3 linked regions of the Undibacterium sp. KW1 genome follow. The protein of the gene in region 3 binds, or shares a complex with, the protein of the main gene of each other region. Links are inferred from orthologs where the notes say so. Each region holds a gene or a part of one and is shown on either strand. Other genes may lie near its edges. The genes, in order: secG, secA and secY.

The links.
Region 1: secY (region 3) and secG share a complex: the UniProt entries of both Escherichia coli proteins name them as parts of the sec protein translocase complex. The link is inferred for Undibacterium sp. KW1 from one-to-one orthologs.
Region 2: the proteins of secY (region 3) and secA are in contact, whole or in part, in a crystal structure (PDB 3DIN), measured with the Thermotoga maritima proteins. The link is inferred for Undibacterium sp. KW1 from one-to-one orthologs. Residues at the interface, in WP_004081795.1 of Thermotoga maritima: Glu108, Gly109, Glu110, Glu111, Ala236, Glu237, Arg238, Arg239, Ile240, Thr241, Ile242, Gln243, Tyr244, Ala245, Arg246, Arg247, Val248, Thr249, Gly250, Arg251, Arg252, Val253, Tyr254, Gly256, Ala257, Ser258, Thr259, Tyr260, Leu261, Pro262; in WP_004082002.1 of Thermotoga maritima: Glu261, Ala262, Arg263, Lys300, Ala301, Arg302, Thr303, Ile304, Ile305, Leu323, Tyr324, Asp325, Pro326, Val329, Ser330, Tyr333, Ile336, Lys340, Phe345, Val349, Glu363, Phe364, Tyr374, Ser375, Gly376, Gly377, Glu393, Ile395, Thr482, Ser483.

The regions. Positions count from the first base shown.
Region 1 is NZ_AP018439.1:3,360,309-3,365,656, forward strand. What follows is about bases 1,054-4,038. They hold secG (preprotein translocase subunit SecG), read right to left. Parts: upstream 2,756-4,038; coding sequence 2,351-2,755; downstream 1,054-2,350. Other genes in these bases: UNDKW_RS15125 (NADH-quinone oxidoreductase subunit C), read right to left, coding at 1,054-1,194; UNDKW_RS15130 (NADH-quinone oxidoreductase subunit B family protein), read right to left, coding at 1,224-1,700; UNDKW_RS15135 (NADH-quinone oxidoreductase subunit A), read right to left, coding at 1,707-2,066; tpiA (triose-phosphate isomerase), read right to left, coding at 2,797-3,540; UNDKW_RS15155 (NAD(P)H-quinone oxidoreductase), read right to left, coding at 3,729-4,038. Also shown: UNDKW_RS15120 (NADH-quinone oxidoreductase subunit D), read right to left, coding at 1-598; more of UNDKW_RS15125, read right to left, coding at 598-1,053; more of UNDKW_RS15155, read right to left, coding at 4,039-4,709; pnp (polyribonucleotide nucleotidyltransferase), read right to left, coding at 4,860-5,348. UniProt on the Escherichia coli protein: Subunit of the protein translocation channel SecYEG. Overexpression of some hybrid proteins has been thought to jam the protein secretion apparatus resulting in cell death; while this may be true it also results in FtsH-mediated degradation of SecY.
Region 2 is NZ_AP018439.1:902,237-907,893, reverse strand. What follows is about bases 1,267-4,560. They hold secA (preprotein translocase subunit SecA), read right to left. Parts: upstream 4,227-4,560; coding sequence 1,467-4,226; downstream 1,267-1,466. Other genes in these bases: UNDKW_RS04070 (M23 family metallopeptidase), read right to left, coding at 4,459-4,560; UNDKW_RS04080 (acyl-CoA dehydrogenase family protein), read right to left, coding at 1,267-1,269. Outside these bases: more of UNDKW_RS04080, read right to left, coding at 88-1,266; more of UNDKW_RS04070, read right to left, coding at 4,561-5,409; UNDKW_RS04065 (DciA family protein), read left to right, coding at 5,492-5,657. UniProt on the Escherichia coli protein: Required for protein export, interacts with the SecYEG preprotein conducting channel.
Region 3 is NZ_AP018439.1:515,745-520,961, reverse strand. What follows is about bases 930-3,783. They hold secY (preprotein translocase subunit SecY), read right to left. Parts: upstream 3,099-3,783; coding sequence 1,761-3,098; downstream 930-1,760. Other genes in these bases: rpsE (30S ribosomal protein S5), read right to left, coding at 3,774-3,783; rpmD (50S ribosomal protein L30), read right to left, coding at 3,584-3,763; rplO (50S ribosomal protein L15), read right to left, coding at 3,124-3,555; infA (translation initiation factor IF-1), read right to left, coding at 1,519-1,737; rpmJ (50S ribosomal protein L36), read right to left, coding at 1,372-1,485. Outside these bases: rpsD (30S ribosomal protein S4), read right to left, coding at 1-297; more of rpsK, read right to left, coding at 543-929; more of rpsE, read right to left, coding at 3,784-4,292; rplR (50S ribosomal protein L18), read right to left, coding at 4,305-4,667; rplF (50S ribosomal protein L6), read right to left, coding at 4,680-5,213. UniProt on the Escherichia coli protein: The central subunit of the protein translocation channel SecYEG. Consists of two halves formed by TMs 1-5 and 6-10.

The sequences.
Region 1 (5,348 bases), 2.8 Mb from region 3 along the record:
TGAAGTCTTCAATGAAATCCAGCAGGGAACCCTGACGGTTTTCATTCAGCAACTTCATCGCTTTTTCATTCTTCAAGGCCGATACAGTGAATTGCGGCATTTGGTCCGGCAAATCACGATACACACCACCTGGGCGATAGTAAGCAGCATGCAAGCGTGCGCCTGAGACTGCTTCATAGCAATCCATCAGATCTTCACGTTCACGGAAGGCGTACAGGAAAACCGCCATCGCACCCACGTCCAGCGCATGCGCACCTATCCACAGCAAGTGGTTCAGCAGACGCGTGATTTCGTCAAACATGACGCGGATATACTGCGCACGCAAAGGCACTTCCAGACCCAGCATCTTTTCTATGGCCATGACATAGGCATGTTCATTGGCCATCATGGACACATAGTCCAGGCGATCCATGTAAGGCACGGATTGCAGGAAAGTTTTTTGCTCAGCCAGTTTTTCAGTCGCACGATGCAGGAGACCAATGTGCGGATCAGCACGCTGTATCACTTCACCGTCAAGCTCCAGTACCAGGCGCAACACACCGTGCGCAGCAGGATGCTGAGGACCAAAGTTCAGGGTGTAATTCTTAATCTCAGCCATTATTTCATCCCGTAATTTTCTTCACGAATCACACGCGGCACATTTTCGCGCGGCTCTATCGTGACAGGCTGGTAAACAACGCGCTTTTGATCTGCGTCATAGCGCATTTCAACATAGCCGGAAACTGGAAAATCTTTACGGAATGGATGACCGATGAAACCATAGTCGGTCAATATACGGCGCAAATCATTGTGACCATCAAACAGAATACCAAACAGGTCAAACGCTTCGCGTTCATACCAGTTAGCCGCATTCCAGATATCGATCAGCGAAGGCACGACCGGCATTTCATCATCCGCTGCAAACACGCGCACACGCAAACGCCAGTTATGTTTGATCGACAGCAAGTGTGAAACTACAGCATAACGTGCACCTTCCCACAAACCATCGCCATAAGCAGAATAATCGACACCACAAAGGTCGATCAATTCTTCAAAACTGGTTTCTGCATGGTCACGCAAAGTGCGCATCACATCCAGATAAGCAGTTGCAGAAACCACGATGGTGATTTCACCCAGCGCATTCTTCAAGTCCAGAATACGCTCACCCAAGACATTTTTTACTGCCGCCTCAAGGTTTTCCAGTTTGGTAGTCATAATTTATTATTGCCCCAGCGATCGCGCGATTAACGAGCAATGGTATTGGTACGTTTGATCTTGTTTTGCAACTGTATGATGCCGTACATCAGCGCCTCAGCGGTTGGCGGGCAACCTGGCACATAAATATCAACTGGCACAATGCGGTCACAACCGCGCACAACAGAATACGAATAATGGTAGTAACCACCACCATTGGCGCAAGACCCCATGGAAATCACCCAGCGTGGCTCGGCCATCTGGTCATATACCTTGCGCAGCGCAGGTGCCATCTTGTTACACAACGTACCAGCAACAATCATGACATCAGACTGACGCGGAGATGGGCGAAACACCACCCCAAAACGATCCAGATCATAGCGCGACGCACCAGCATGCATCATCTCTACCGCACAGCAAGCCAGACCAAAAGTCATCGGCCACATGGAGCCGGTGCGCGTCCAGTTGATCAGCTTGTCGGCTGTTGTGGTAACAAAGTTTTCGTTAAATACACCTTCAATTGCCATAATCCATCACTCCCAATCCAGAGCGCCTTTTTTCCAGATGTACCAAAATCCAACGCCAAACTCGAGCACGAAGCCAAGCATAATCAGAAAACCTGCCCAACCCAGGTCACGCATTGCCACACCCCAAGGGAAGAAGAATGCTGTTTCCAGATCAAACAAAATAAACAGAATCGCGACCAGGTAATAACGCACATCAAACTTCATGCGCGCATCCTCAAATGCCTCAAAACCGCATTCGTAAGCAGAATTTTTTTGTGAGTCTGGTTTGTATGGAGCAAGAACACGCCCCAGAATTTGCGGCACCACGCCAACGGCGATACCAACCAGAATAAAGAGAAGAACTGGGAAATAATTTTCGAGGTTCACGTTAGGCCACCTGTAATTGAATGCCAGATTGAAGCGAGATGTTTCTCAAGATCACACAACAAGAGACATCCACTTCCTCGACTGGGCCAATAAAGAAAACTGACCCTATTTTTTTGGTGCCGACGACGAGACTCGAACTCGTACAGCTTTCGCCACTACCCCCTCAAGATAGCGTGTCTACCAATTTCACCACGTCGGCTTAAGCCCAGCATTCTACTATGTATAGCCTCATTGTTCAACGCGCAATTGCAGCAATTCAAAGTTTTTTGCTGAGCAAAATCAATTTATTTTGGAATCTGACCAGACTGAGCCGCAGAAGAGGCAGGCACAGATGCCGCAGATGCTGCACTTGCAGCAGGAGCCGATGCTGGCGCACTGACCGCAGCGGCATTAGTTGCTGGCTGAGATACGGTAGTAACACCCTCCATCACACCACCGGAAGGCTTGCGTGCGCCAGTACTAAACACCGCCAGACCCAAAGTCGCCGCAAAAAATATCGCAGCAGCTATACCCGTTGCCTTGGACAAGAAATTCGAAGAACCCGTCGCACCAAACAAGCTACCAGAAGCGCCAGAGCCAAAAGAGGCACCCATATCAGCACCTTTACCGTGCTGCAATAAAACCAGACCAATAATTGTCAAAGCAGACAGAATCTGAATAACGATGACCAACGTGTGTAAAGTTTGCATTCAAAACATCCAAGTAAAAATTAAGTACTACAATAAATCAATTAACTGGCAGCGATGATCGCAAGAAAATCTTGCGACTTCAGTGCAGCCCCACCAATCAAACCACCATCAATATCGGGCATTGCCAATAACTCCCTGGCATTTTCCGGCTTCATGCTACCACCATACAAAATCTGTACTTTTTCTGCCGCACCCGCATCACGAACGGCCACTTGCTGACGCAGGAAATGATGCACTTCTTGCGCCATTTCAGGTGTTGCAGTTTTACCCGTACCTATAGCCCAGACGGGTTCATAGGCAATCACCAGGTCATTAAGGCTATTCAGCACATCCAGCACCGCATTCAACTGCGCCGCTACAACCGCATTCGTCTGACCACTTTCGCGCTGCTCCAGGGTTTCGCCCACGCAAACTATAGGCAAGACACCATGCTTCAATAATTGCTGAGCCTTGTGCGCTACCAGCTCATTTGTTTCAGCATGATAAGCACGGCGCTCAGAGTGCCCGACAATTGCATATTTACAAGCACAATCCTGCAACATGGAGGCGGAAATCTCACCTGTGTAAGCGCCATGCGCATGCACAGACACGTCTTGCGCACCCCAACTCACAGCAATACCACTCAATAATTCTGCACATTGTGCAAAATAAGGCGCAGGAACACAAACCAGCACATCACACTGCAAACTGGCAGGCAAACCCGCCTTGACTTCAGACAACAATGAACGGTTAGCAGCAAAACTACCATTCATTTTCCAGTTACCGGCTATTAAGGTGCGTCGCATAGTGAGCCAAAATATAAATAACCGTCTATTGTAGCCTTCGCCGCAGACAGGGTCAAACCAGCAAGACCAGTTTTTACATTCCGAAGTTACTATAAAGACATAATTACATCAAATTTATGACCAACATAGCAATTTTGCAAGCATCAGCACATCCAGACCAGGTTTAATCAAAAACAACAAGCGTCAAGCTAATCCAGCGTCAGCATGATTTTCCCTATATGCAAGCCCTCCTCCATCATTGCATGTGCCTGGGCAGCCTGCTCTAGAGGAAAAACCTGGTGTATTACGGGGACTATTTCTTTTGATACCAGCAGTGGCCAGACATGTTCTTGCAGCTCTGTCGATATTTTTGCCTTGAAGGCAACAGAGCGCGGGCGCAGTGTGGAACCCGTCACCGTCAAACGCCTGCGCAAGAGCTGACCCAGATCAAGCTCCGCCGAATTACCACCAAGCAGGGCAATAATCGCCAGCCTGCCATCATCGGCGAGGCAATTGATTTCTTTTGGCACATAGGAGCCTGCCACCATATCCAGAATGACATCGACCCCCTTACCTGCTGTTAATTCCTTGACGACTTCGACAAAATTTTCAGTCTTGTAATTGATGCCGCGCTCCGCGCCCAGCTTTTCAGTCGCCCTGCACTTTTCATCAGAACCAGCAGTAGCAAAAACCCTGTGCCCCAATGCCCGGGCAATCTGGATTGCTGCGACACCTATACCTGAAGTACCTCCCTGCACCAGAAAACTTTCGCCAGGCGACAGATGCGCGCGCTGGAATACATTACTCCAGACAGTAAAATAGGTTTCTGGCAGCGAGGCCGCCTCTATCATGGACATGCCCGCTAGTGTCTTCAGGCACTGCCCCGCAGGTGCCACGCAATACTCCGCATAACCACCGCCCTGCACCAATGCGCAAACCTGGTCACCCAACTCAAAACCACTGCCTTGCACATCACCACCGACTATTTCGCCGGCCACTTCCAGACCCGGCAAATCTGAAGCACCTGGCGGCACAGGGTAAAAACCAAGGCGCTGCAGGACATCAGGGCGATTCACGCCAGCTGCGGCAACCTTGATCAATAGCTCTCCCTTACCCGGCACTGGCACAGGCCTGCTGCAAATTTGCAAGACTTCAGGCTTGCCATATTGGGTAATTTCAATTGCGCGCATTTCAGTTTTCATCTTCAGCCTTTGTAGGGTTCCAGCGATACAGTGCGCAATTGTAAGCCAATAAAAAAACGCCCGTGCGAGACGGGCGTTTTCAACTCATTTGCAACTTATTTTTAATTCACTCAGCCCAAAGGCTGCGTGAATTTATTACTACTGCTGTTGTTGCTGCTGTTGCTGCTGTTGCTGTTGTTGCGGCTGAGCTTGCGCTTCAGATTCAGAAGCTGCTGCTTTCATCGACAACTTGAAGCGACCACGGTCATCAGTTTCCAGCACTTTTACACGTACTTGCTGACCTTCTTTGAGGTAGTCAGCAACTGCATTCACGCGCTCATTGGCGATTTGGCTGATGTGCAGCAAACCATCTTTACCTGGCATGATTTGCACGATCGCACCGAAGTCCAGCAATTTCAATACTGTACCTTCGTAGATTTTACCAACTTCAACTTCTGCAGTCAGCTCTTCGATACGGCGCTTGGCTTCCTGACCAGCGGCGGCATCAACAGAAGCGATAGTCACGACGCCCTCATCACTGATATCGATTTGGGTGCCAGTTTCTTCTGTCAGAGCACGGATCACTGCACCACCCTTACCGATAACATCACGGATTTTTTCAGGGTTGATCTTGATCGTGATCAGGCG
Region 2 (5,657 bases), 390 kb from region 3 along the record:
TGAAATCAAGCCGACATTGTAGGGCATTTTGTTGCACTGCGAAGCATGTTTGCGCTGAGGAAATTTCACGCAGGACGGGCGTAGCCCTTACAGCCCCATGATCATTTGAGCAATGATATTTTTTTGTATTTCATTTGAGCCACCATAGATGGATAGCTTGCGCATATTCAGGTAATTAATGGCAAGCGGGCTTGCCAGCTCGCTGGTATCCTGGCGATCACGCAGGGGCAAGGCCTGCTCCCCTACGGCCTGCACCAGCAATTCAGTGATGGCCTGTTGTATTTCCGTACCCTTGATCTTCAGTATCGATGCTTCCGGCCCCGGCGCATGGCTTTGCTCTTCTGCCGACAAGACGTGCAGATTGGTCATTTCCAGCGCCATCAAGTCTATCTCTACCTGCGCCAGACGCATGGCAAAAGCAGCATCCTCCATAAGCGGTTTGCCGTTCTTGAATTCACGAGCGGCCACTCTTTTCAGTCTGGCCAGTTCACGCTTGGCAATGCCTATACCCGCGATATTGGTGCGCTCATGCCCCAGCAAAAACTTGGCATAAGTCCAGCCCTTGTTTTCTTCACCCACCAGGTTGGCAGCTGGCACTTTGACATCATCAAACCAGACTTCATTGACTTCATGTGCACCGTCCATGGTGATGATGGGCCTGACGGTGACGCCAGGGGATTTCATGTCGATGAGTAAAAATGAAATACCGCGCTGTGCCTTGGCTTCGCGGTCTGTACGGACCAGGCAAAATATCCAGTCGGCATAGTGGGCCAGTGTAGTCCAGGTCTTTTGACCATTGACTACATAGTATTCGCCTTCGCTGTCACGCCTGCGTTCAGCCGTGGTCTTGACGGAAGCGAGGTCAGAGCCGGAGCCCGGCTCCGAATACCCCTGGCACCACCATTCATCGGCAGTCAATATGTTAGGCAAAAATCTCTGCTGTTGCTCATGCGAGCCAAATTCCATGATGACGGGTGCCACCATCTTGATGCCAAAAGGTGGCAGCCTTGGCGCACCAGCTGCGGCGCATTCTTCTTCAAATATATAGCGCTGCACGGCAGACCAGCCAGTGCCGCCATGAGCAGCAGGCCAGGATGAGGCGCCCCAGCCCTGGGCGTGCAATATCTTCTGCCAGTGCTGGTAATCGCTTTTTTCGAGTGCTATGCCATGATGCACTTTTTGGCTGATGGCCTGAGGTAATGAAGTTTGCAGGAAATGACGGACCAGTTGACGAAAACCTAGCTCTGCATCGTTAAAGTTCAAGTCCATAAGCCCCCTCAGGTCTGGTCATCACAAGTTGAGATGCCAGAATATAGAATGAATGCTCAAATAAGCACGCTCGTTCACTTTAACTCCGGGATTTGCTTGCGTCAAGTGAGGGCATCAGGATTCGCTAAATTGACACTGGACGACGAAAAAACAAAAGGCGACCAGTGGTCGCCTTTTGTTTTTGTACTACTCAATGATCAGGCAAGCTTGCCATGACATTGCTTGAACTTCTTACCGCTGCCGCAAGGGCAAGGGTCGTTACGGCCTACTTTCAGGGCGTAATTGATTTCTGGCTGGTCAGTACCAAAATCAGCAACCGGGGCCAGCATTTCTTCAGGCGTTGCATCTGCATCAAAATCAGCGTGCTGGTAATGGACGTTTTCAATCTGCGACTGTGCCAGTCTTTCTTCTGCAGCATCAATCTCTTCACGGGATTGTATACGCACAGTGACCACAGTCCTGACCACTTCGTTCTTGATCGCTTCGAGCATCTGGCCAAACAGTTCAAACGCTTCGCGCTTGTATTCCTGTTTAGGATTTTTCTGTGCGTAACCGCGCAGATGGATACCCTGGCGCAAATGATCGAGTGCAGCCAGATGTTCACGCCAGTGTGTATCTATGCTTTGCAGCATGACATTGCGCTCGAAACCGGCAAAAGATTCTTTGCCGACGATGGATATCTTGGCTTCATAAACATCATTGGCCGCTTTTTGCACACGTTCAAGAATATCTTCATCGGTGATATTGGCATCATCCTTGAGCATTTGCGACAGCGGCAAATCAAGCGCCCATTCATCACGCAAGACTGCTTCGAGACCCGGGATATTCCACTGTTCTTCGACTGATTCTGCCGGTACATATTCACGTACGATGTCTTCAAACATGCCATGACGCAGGGAGGAGATCAACTCTGCCATGTCCTGCGCTTCCAGCAATTCATTACGTTGCTGGTAAATCACTTTACGCTGGTCATTGGCGACGTCATCGTACTCCAGCAATTGCTTGCGGATATCAAAGTTACGTGCTTCGACTTTGCGTTGTGCCGACTCTATGGAGCGGGAAACGATACCTGCTTCTATAGGTTCACCTTCAGGCATTTTGAGCCTGTCCATGATGGCACGGACGCGGTCACCGGCAAAAATACGCAACAGTGTATCGTCGAGTGACAAGTAAAAACGGGAAGAACCCGGATCGCCCTGTCGGCCAGAACGGCCACGCAATTGATTATCCACGCGACGGGATTCATGGCGTTCAGTACCAACGATGTGCAAGCCACCAGCATTGACCACTGTCTCATGCAGAGACTGCCATTCGTCACGCAGCTTTTGCGATTGCATCTCTTTGTCTGCATCAGACAAAGCTGCATTCGCTTCTATCATTTGCACCTGTTTGGCGACGTTACCACCTAGTACGATATCCGTACCACGACCCGCCATATTGGTAGCGATGGTGATGGCTTTTGGACGACCGGCCTGGGCAATGATTTCCGCTTCACGCGCATGCTGCTTGGCGTTCAGTACATTGTGTGGCAAACCGGCCTTGTCCAGTATGCCGGACAGGAGTTCAGAATTTTCAATCGAAGTCGTACCTACCAGTACTGGCTGACCACGCTCATAACAATCCTTGATGTCGATGAGCATGGCATTGTATTTTTCATGCGCAGACTTATAGACCTGGTCTTGCCTGTCCTTGCGTTGCGAAGGACGGTTAGGTGGAATAACCACGGTTTCGAGACCGTAGATTTCCTGGAATTCATAAGCCTCTGTATCAGCCGTACCTGTCATACCTGACAGTTTGGTGTACATACGGAAGTAGTTCTGGAAAGTGATCGATGCCAGCGTCTGGTTCTCGTTCTGGATGCGTACACCTTCTTTGGCTTCTACCGCCTGGTGCAAACCATCAGACCAGCGACGGCCTGTCATCATACGGCCGGTGAATTCATCAACGATGACGATTTCATCGTTCTGCACGACATAGTGCTGGTCCTTGAAATACAGGGCATGTGCACGCAGGGCGGCGTACAAATGATGGATCAGGGTAATATTGGCGGCATCATACACAGATGCACCTTCAGGCAGCAAACCCATTTGCGTGAGTATGCGTTCCACCTTGTCATGACCGGCTTCAGTCAGCAAGACCTGATGAGCTTTCTCGTCCTTGGTGTAGTCACCTGGCACTTCTATCTTGCCCTTGCCATCAGGTGTTTCTTCACCGATTTGCAGGGTCAGCAGCTTGGGTACTTCATTGATTTTGTAGTACAGCTCCGTATGATTTTCAGCCTGGCCGGAAATGATCAATGGCGTACGGGCCTCATCAATGAGGATGGAATCAACTTCATCGACAACGGCAAAATTCAGGCTGCGCTGTACACGGTCCTTGGCTTCATAGACCATGTTATCGCGCAGGTAATCGAAGCCGTATTCGTTATTCGTGCCATAGGTAATGTCAGAAGCATAGGCTGCCTGCTTGGCATCATGATCAAGCTGCGACAGGTTGATACCGGTAGTCAGTCCCAGCCAGCCATACAGGCGCCCCATCCATTCGGCATCGCGCTGCGCCAGATAATCATTGACGGTAACAACGTGCACGCCCTTGCCAGACAAGGCATTCAGGTAGATTGGCAGGGTCGCCATCAGGGTTTTACCCTCGCCCGTGCCCATTTCAGCGATTTTGCCGTAATGCAAAACCATGCCGCCTATCATCTGCACGTCAAAATGACGCATTTTCAGGACGCGCTTGCTGGCCTCACGGCAGACAGCAAAAGCTTCGACGAGTATGGCATCGAGTGACTCTCCGTTCGCAACACGTGCTTTGAACTCGGCAGTCTTGGCTTGCAAAGCCTCGTCCGACAAGGCTTCCAGCTTGGGTTCCAATGCGTTGATCTCACGCACCGTCTTTTGGTATTGCTTCAAAAGCCGCTGATTGCGGCTGCCGAATATCTTGGTCAGGAATGACATGCTATGAACGGAAAGTTAAATTCTTAAAAAAATTGTTGAAATAGTGCTTAATTTGACAACAACATTAGGATAACCTGTGATTTTACCATGTGACACTCAATTAACCAGTAATTGCGCAATTTCCCTGCCTGTTGGGCAGTAAAATGGATTATTTGGCAATTACTGGGCGCGTACCCGGCAAACAATTCCCAGACATGAAATGGCAGTTGGAGGCTGAATCGGCAATCTCAAGTTATTTTTGATTCAATGCAGAAAGATTGGCCTGATTAGCCCCGGCAGATAAGAATTTGTGGGGATTTTGTGGTACGCCTTTGACATGTACTTCAAAGTGCAAATGTGCACCTGTGGAACGGCCGGTAGAACCAATGTCTGCAATATGCTGGCCACGTTTGACGATATCACCCAGCTTAACGTGGATTTTGGAAGAGTGGGCATAACGGGTCATGATTTCGCCACCATGATCAATTTCCACCATATTGCCAAATTGTGGATGATATTCTGCCGCAACCACGACACCACCAGCTGCTGCAACGATGTGGGTACCGGTAGGTCCTGAGAAATCGATGCCCTCATGAAAGGCACTGCGGCCAGAAAAGGGGTCAAGCCGCCAGCCAAAACCAGATGCATTGTAAGCAACATTAACAGGTTGTATGGTTGGCAGGAGCTTGGATTGCACCTTGAAACCCATGAGCTTGGTTTCAACTACATTCATATAATCCGAGCGGTGTTCTATATCTACCGACATCGCAGCCAGTGCTGCCTGGAATTCTGCCATATTCAATTCCTTGGCGGGCTGTGTAGTAACCTCAGGGCCGCCACGGCCCGGCAATTCCTTGAAGTTGAATTCTTCCGGCTTGACACCGGCCAGGCCCTGCACCCGCTCACCGAGTGCATCGAGACGTATCAGTTGCGCCTGCATTTCACCGAGCTTGGCCGCCATCGCAGCGAGGTTTTCTTTCATGAACTTGTCTTTATTGCCAGCATCACTTGCGGCAGCGACCGGAACCAGGTCGCGCAAGACTGGCAAGTCAGCGCTGGCCAGCTTCAGGGTCAGGGCCGCCATCAGGGCAGCGCAACAAGTGATGACCAACAGGAATGCAAAAGTAGCAAGGATGACGTGACGGGAAGACAAAGTCACTGACTTTGCCTGGGTAAAGCGGGAGTGCATCAAAATGATTTGCATCAATATGCTCCTCTGAAAACGAAAGGCGGCCTGGTGCTCCTTGTGAGAGCTGGCCTGCCCTGTTTGTGGTAAGGTATTGCGCATGTCAACATTCTCACGCCCTACCTATCCGATTAACATTAAACGCGGTCGCAAAGTGCCTGGTGCCAGCGAAGCCGCTGACTTTTTGCGCAGCAACGAGAAAATCTCACAACTACTGCCCACAGTGCAGCGCAATCTGAAGCTGCAAAAAGACTGTGGACTGATAC
Region 3 (5,217 bases):
CAGACGGGATTCCAGCAATTTCAACAGTGTTTCGCCTGTGTTGCCTTTTTGACGGTCAGCTTCTGCGAAGTAGCGGCGGAACTGACGTTCCAAAACGCCGTACATACGTTTAACTTTTTGCTTTTCGCGCAATTGGTTACCGAAGTCAGAGGTACGAGCACCGGAAGTGCGACCATGTTGACCTGGTTTTGCGTCCAGTTTGCATTTGGAGTCCAGGGAGCGGCGTGCGCTCTTCAAGAACAGGTCCGTGCCTTCGCGACGGGAAAGTTTTGCTTTTGGTCCGATATAACGTGCCACGATATTTTCCTTGTAAATGACGTAATGTTTTCTACACTACGCTAGTCTGATCTGCCTGCAACCAGACGGTGGTCTTAACAACAAAGGCTGGGCCTTTGATTAAAATGATTGCTACTCTAAAATTTCCACAACACAAAACCCGCCAACGAAATGGCGGGTCTGCATTCTAACGGAGATTCCGCAAGAATGCCAGCAGAGAATAATTCTGCCTGACCAGGTAACTTAAAGCGACCTAGTGTTCCAGCTTAGATACGACGACGCTTTGGAGGGCGGCAGCCGTTATGTGGGACTGGAGTAACGTCTTGAATCAGGGAGATCTTGATACCCAGATTGTTCAAAGCGCGTACTGAAGATTCGCGACCTGGGCCTGGGCCTTTGATACGAACTTCCAGATTTTTGATACCGCATTCAACGGCCACTTTACCAGCTGCCTCTGCTGCAACCTGCGCTGCAAACGGAGTAGATTTACGTGAGCCTTTAAAACCAGCACCACCGGCAGTTGCCCAAGACAACGCATTGCCTTGACGATCAGTGATCGTGATGATGGTGTTGTTGAAAGAAGCGTGAACGTGAGCGATACCTTCTGCAACGTTCTTTTTAACTTTCTTACGCGCACGTGCTGCTGCAGCGTTATTTTGAGCTTTTGCCATAATGTTTTCCTTGGATCCGGGCTAGCCTGGATTATTTCTTCAAAGATTGCGCTGCTTTACGTGGACCCTTGCGAGTACGCGCATTTGTACGTGTGCGTTGGCCACGGACAGGCAAACCTTTACGATGACGCAGGCCACGGTAGCAACCCAGGTCCATCAAACGTTTGATGTTCATGGAGAGTTCACGACGCAAGTCGCCTTCGACGATAAATTTACCGATTTCGTCGCGAAGCTTCTCGAGTTCGTTGTCATCCAGATCTTTAACCTTTTTATTGGTCAAAACACCTGTTGCGTCACAGATTTTCTGTGCGCGTGGACGGCCAATACCATAGATGGCTGTCAAGCCGATTACGGTATGCTGATGATTTGGGATATTAACCCCTGCGATACGTGCCATTCGTTATTCCTCGTTCAATAACGTTAATTAACCTTGGCGCTGCTTATGGCGTGGTTCTGTGCAAATAACACGAACAACACCCTTGCGCTTGATGATTTTGCAGTTGCGGCAGATCCGCTTAACTGATGCGAGAACTTTCATTTTTGCCCTCTTTCCTTCTAGTTCATTTTAAATTTACTTGGTACGGAACACTATTCGCGCCCGGCTCAAATCATAAGGCGTCAATTCCACTGTCACCTTATCACCTGGAAGGATACGGATATAGTTCATCCGCATCTTCCCGGAAATATGGCCAAGTACAACATGCCCGTTTTCCAACTTAACTCGAAATGTTGCATTCGGAAGATTCTCAAGAATCTCGCCCTGCATCTGTATAACGTCGTCTTTTGCCATTCGATCTGCTGTCCCCTGGGTGATTACCTTGAAGGAATCCCGCCCTTGAAATTTGCTTTACGAAGAAGCGATTCATATTGCTGGGACATCACATAGTTCTGTACCTGCGCCATAAAGTCCATGGTCACCACCACGATAATCAGCAGAGACGTTCCGCCAAAATAAAATGGTACTTTCCACTTCGCAATCAAAAATTCTGGCAACAGACAAACCAGCGTAATGTAAATCGCACCTGCCAGCGTCAAACGCATCAATATCTTGTCGATATAGCGTGCGGTCTGATCACCTGGACGTATCCCGGGAACAAAAGCACCACTCTTCTTCAAGTTATCTGCGGTTTCCTTGCTATTGAATACCAAGGCGGTATAGAAAAAGCAGAAGAAAATGATCGCTATTGCATACAACAAAGCGTGTATAGGTTCACCAGGCGCCATCGACGCTGCCAGATCCTTCAGGAAAGTGATAAAACCACTTGTAGAAGACTCTGCACCCTTGGTAAACCAGCTGGTAATCGTCGCCGGGAACAAGATAATCGACGAAGCAAAAATAGGAGGAATAACACCAGCCATATTCAGCTTCAGTGGCAAATGACTGCTTTGACCACCATAAATCTTGTTACCAACCTGACGTTTTGCATAATTCACCAGGATCTTGCGCTGACCACGCTCGACATACACTACCGCAAACGTTACTGCAGGTACAACAACACAGATAACCAGTGCAGCGAAGTTACCCATTTGACCAGTACGTACCAGCTCAAACAGATTACTCAGACCACCAGGCAAACCTGCTGCGATACCGGCGAAAATGATGATGGAGATACCATTTCCCAGACCGCGCTCAGTGATTTGCTCACCTAACCACATCAGGAACATGGTGCCTGTCACCAGCGACAATACCGTCGTCAGACGAAATGCCATGCCAGGATCAAGTACCAGACCGGCCTGACCTTCCAGACCAAATGCAATAAAGTAACTTTCGATTAAGGCCAGAACCACAGTGCCATAACGTGTAAATTGCGTAATCTTTCTACGACCGGACTCGCCCTCTTTTTTGAGCGCTTCCAGCTGAGGAGAGACTATCGACATCAATTGCATGATGATCGACGCAGAGATATACGGCATGATACCCAGGGCGAATACAGTGAATCTTTGCATCGCGCCACCAGAGAACATATTGAACATACCCAGCAAACCACCCTGGTTCTGTTTGAACATGTCTTCCAGCACTTTGGCGTCTATACCCGGTACAGGAACATGTGCACCAATCCTGTAGACAACCAGTGCCGCCAGCAAGAACCAGAGTCGCCCCCAGGGAAACCCGCTTGCAGCACTTTTAGCTTGTTGTGGAGATGTTGCCAATTAATGCTCCGGTTGTCTGCTTGAATTAAGCGATTGTGCCACCAGCAGCTTCGATTGCAGCTTTAGCGCCTTTAGTGACGATCAAGCCGTTCAAAGAAACTTTCTTGGTGATAGCACCAGACAAGATCACACGGACTACACGTGCGAGCTCAGAAACGACACCGGCTTGTTTCAAAGCCAAAACGTCGATCTCTGTGACTGGCAGGTTTTCCAGATCTGTCAGGCGAATTTCTGCTTTGTACGGTGTTGCCAGTGATTTGAAACCACGTTTTGGCAAACGACGTTGCAGAGGCATCTGACCGCCTTCAAAACCGACTTTATGAAAGCCGCCTGAACGGGATTTTTGGCCTTTATGACCGCGACCCGCTGTTTTACCTAAGCCTGAGCCGATACCGCGACCAACACGACGTTTGTAGTGTTTTGCGCCATCTGCTGGCTGGATTGTATTCAATTCCATAATTTGCTCCGATCGCAAACCAAACGGCTTACGATACAACCTTCACAAGATACGAGACTTTATTGATCATGCCACGTACTGCCGGTGTGTCTTCCAATTCAGAAACTGAATTGACGCGACGCAGACCCAGGCCACGTACAGTTGCACGGTGATCCTGGCGTGTGCCGATCAAACCTTTAACCAATTGCACTTTTACTGTCTTAGACATGAGGTGCTCCTTAACCGAGAATTTCTTCAACAGTTTTGCCACGCTTTGCAGCGATTTCAGATGGAGTACTCATCTTGGCCAAACCATTCAAAGTTGCACGAACCATGTTGTAAGGATTTGTGGAGCCGTTGGATTTCGCCACGACATTTACAATACCCATTACTTCAAAAATCGCGCGCATTGGACCACCAGCGATAACGCCAGTACCTTCTTTTGCTGGAGAAATCATGACGGAAGACGCGCCGTGCTTGCCAGTAACGGTGTGCTGCAGAGTACCGTTCTTCAAAGTCACTTTGATCATCTTGCGACGTGCTTCTTCCATCGCTTTTTGTACAGCAACTGGAACTTCTTTCGATTTCCCTTTGCCCATACCGATACGGCCATCGCCATCACCTACGACTGTCAGCGCTGCGAAACCCATGATACGACCACCCTTGACCACTTTGGTCACGCGGTTGATCGCGATCATTTTTTCGCGCATGCCATCATCCGGCTTGTCGGCTGCTGTTTTTGCTTGCATTTTTGCCATGACAAATTTTCCTTAGAACTTCAAGCCAGCTTCACGGGCAGCTTCTGCAAGCGCCTTGATGCGACCGTGGTAACGGAAACCGGAGCGGTCAAACGCAACTTCGGTAACCCCTGCTTTGATTGCCTTCTCTGCAACACGCTTGCCGATCAAGCTTGCTGCAGCAGCGTTGCCGCCTGCACCAGACTTGCCAGCCAACTCTGCACGTACTTCTGCTTCTACGGTAGAGGCAGATGCCAACACTTTGGCGTCTGGGCCAATGATGTTTGCATAGATGTGCAGGTTTGTGCGATGCACGGCCAGGCGGTTCACTTTGAGTTCTGCGATCTTGGCACGGGTTTGACGTGCGCGGCGCAGACGTGATTGTTTCTTGTCCATCGTCAACCCCTATTACTTCTTCTTGGTTTCTTTAATCACAACCACTTCGTCCGCATAGCGAACGCCTTTGCCTTTATAAGGCTCTGGACTGCGGTATGCACGAACTTCAGCAGCAACCTGACCAACTTTTTGTTTATCAATCCCTTTGATCAGGATTTCAGTTGGAGTTGGTGTTGCGCATGTAACGCCAGCTGGCATTGCGTGAACAACAGGGTGCGAGAAACCAAGAGACAAATTCAATTTGTCGCCTTGTGCTTGCGCTTTGTAACCAACGCCGACCAAGTTCAGTTTCTTTTCGAAACCTTTAGTGACGCCGTTAACCATATTGTTGACCAGGGCACGCAGGGTACCGCTCATCGCATTGGCTTCACGACCATCATTAGCTGGGGAAAAACTCAAAGTGCCATTGTCGTTCGCAATTGTCACCAGGCCGTTCAAGGCTTGAGACAACACGCCCTGTGGGCCTTTAATTGTAATCTGCTCTGTCGAAATGGTGACTTCAGCACCTGCCGGCAAAGCGATTGGCATCTTACCTACTCGAGACATCTTT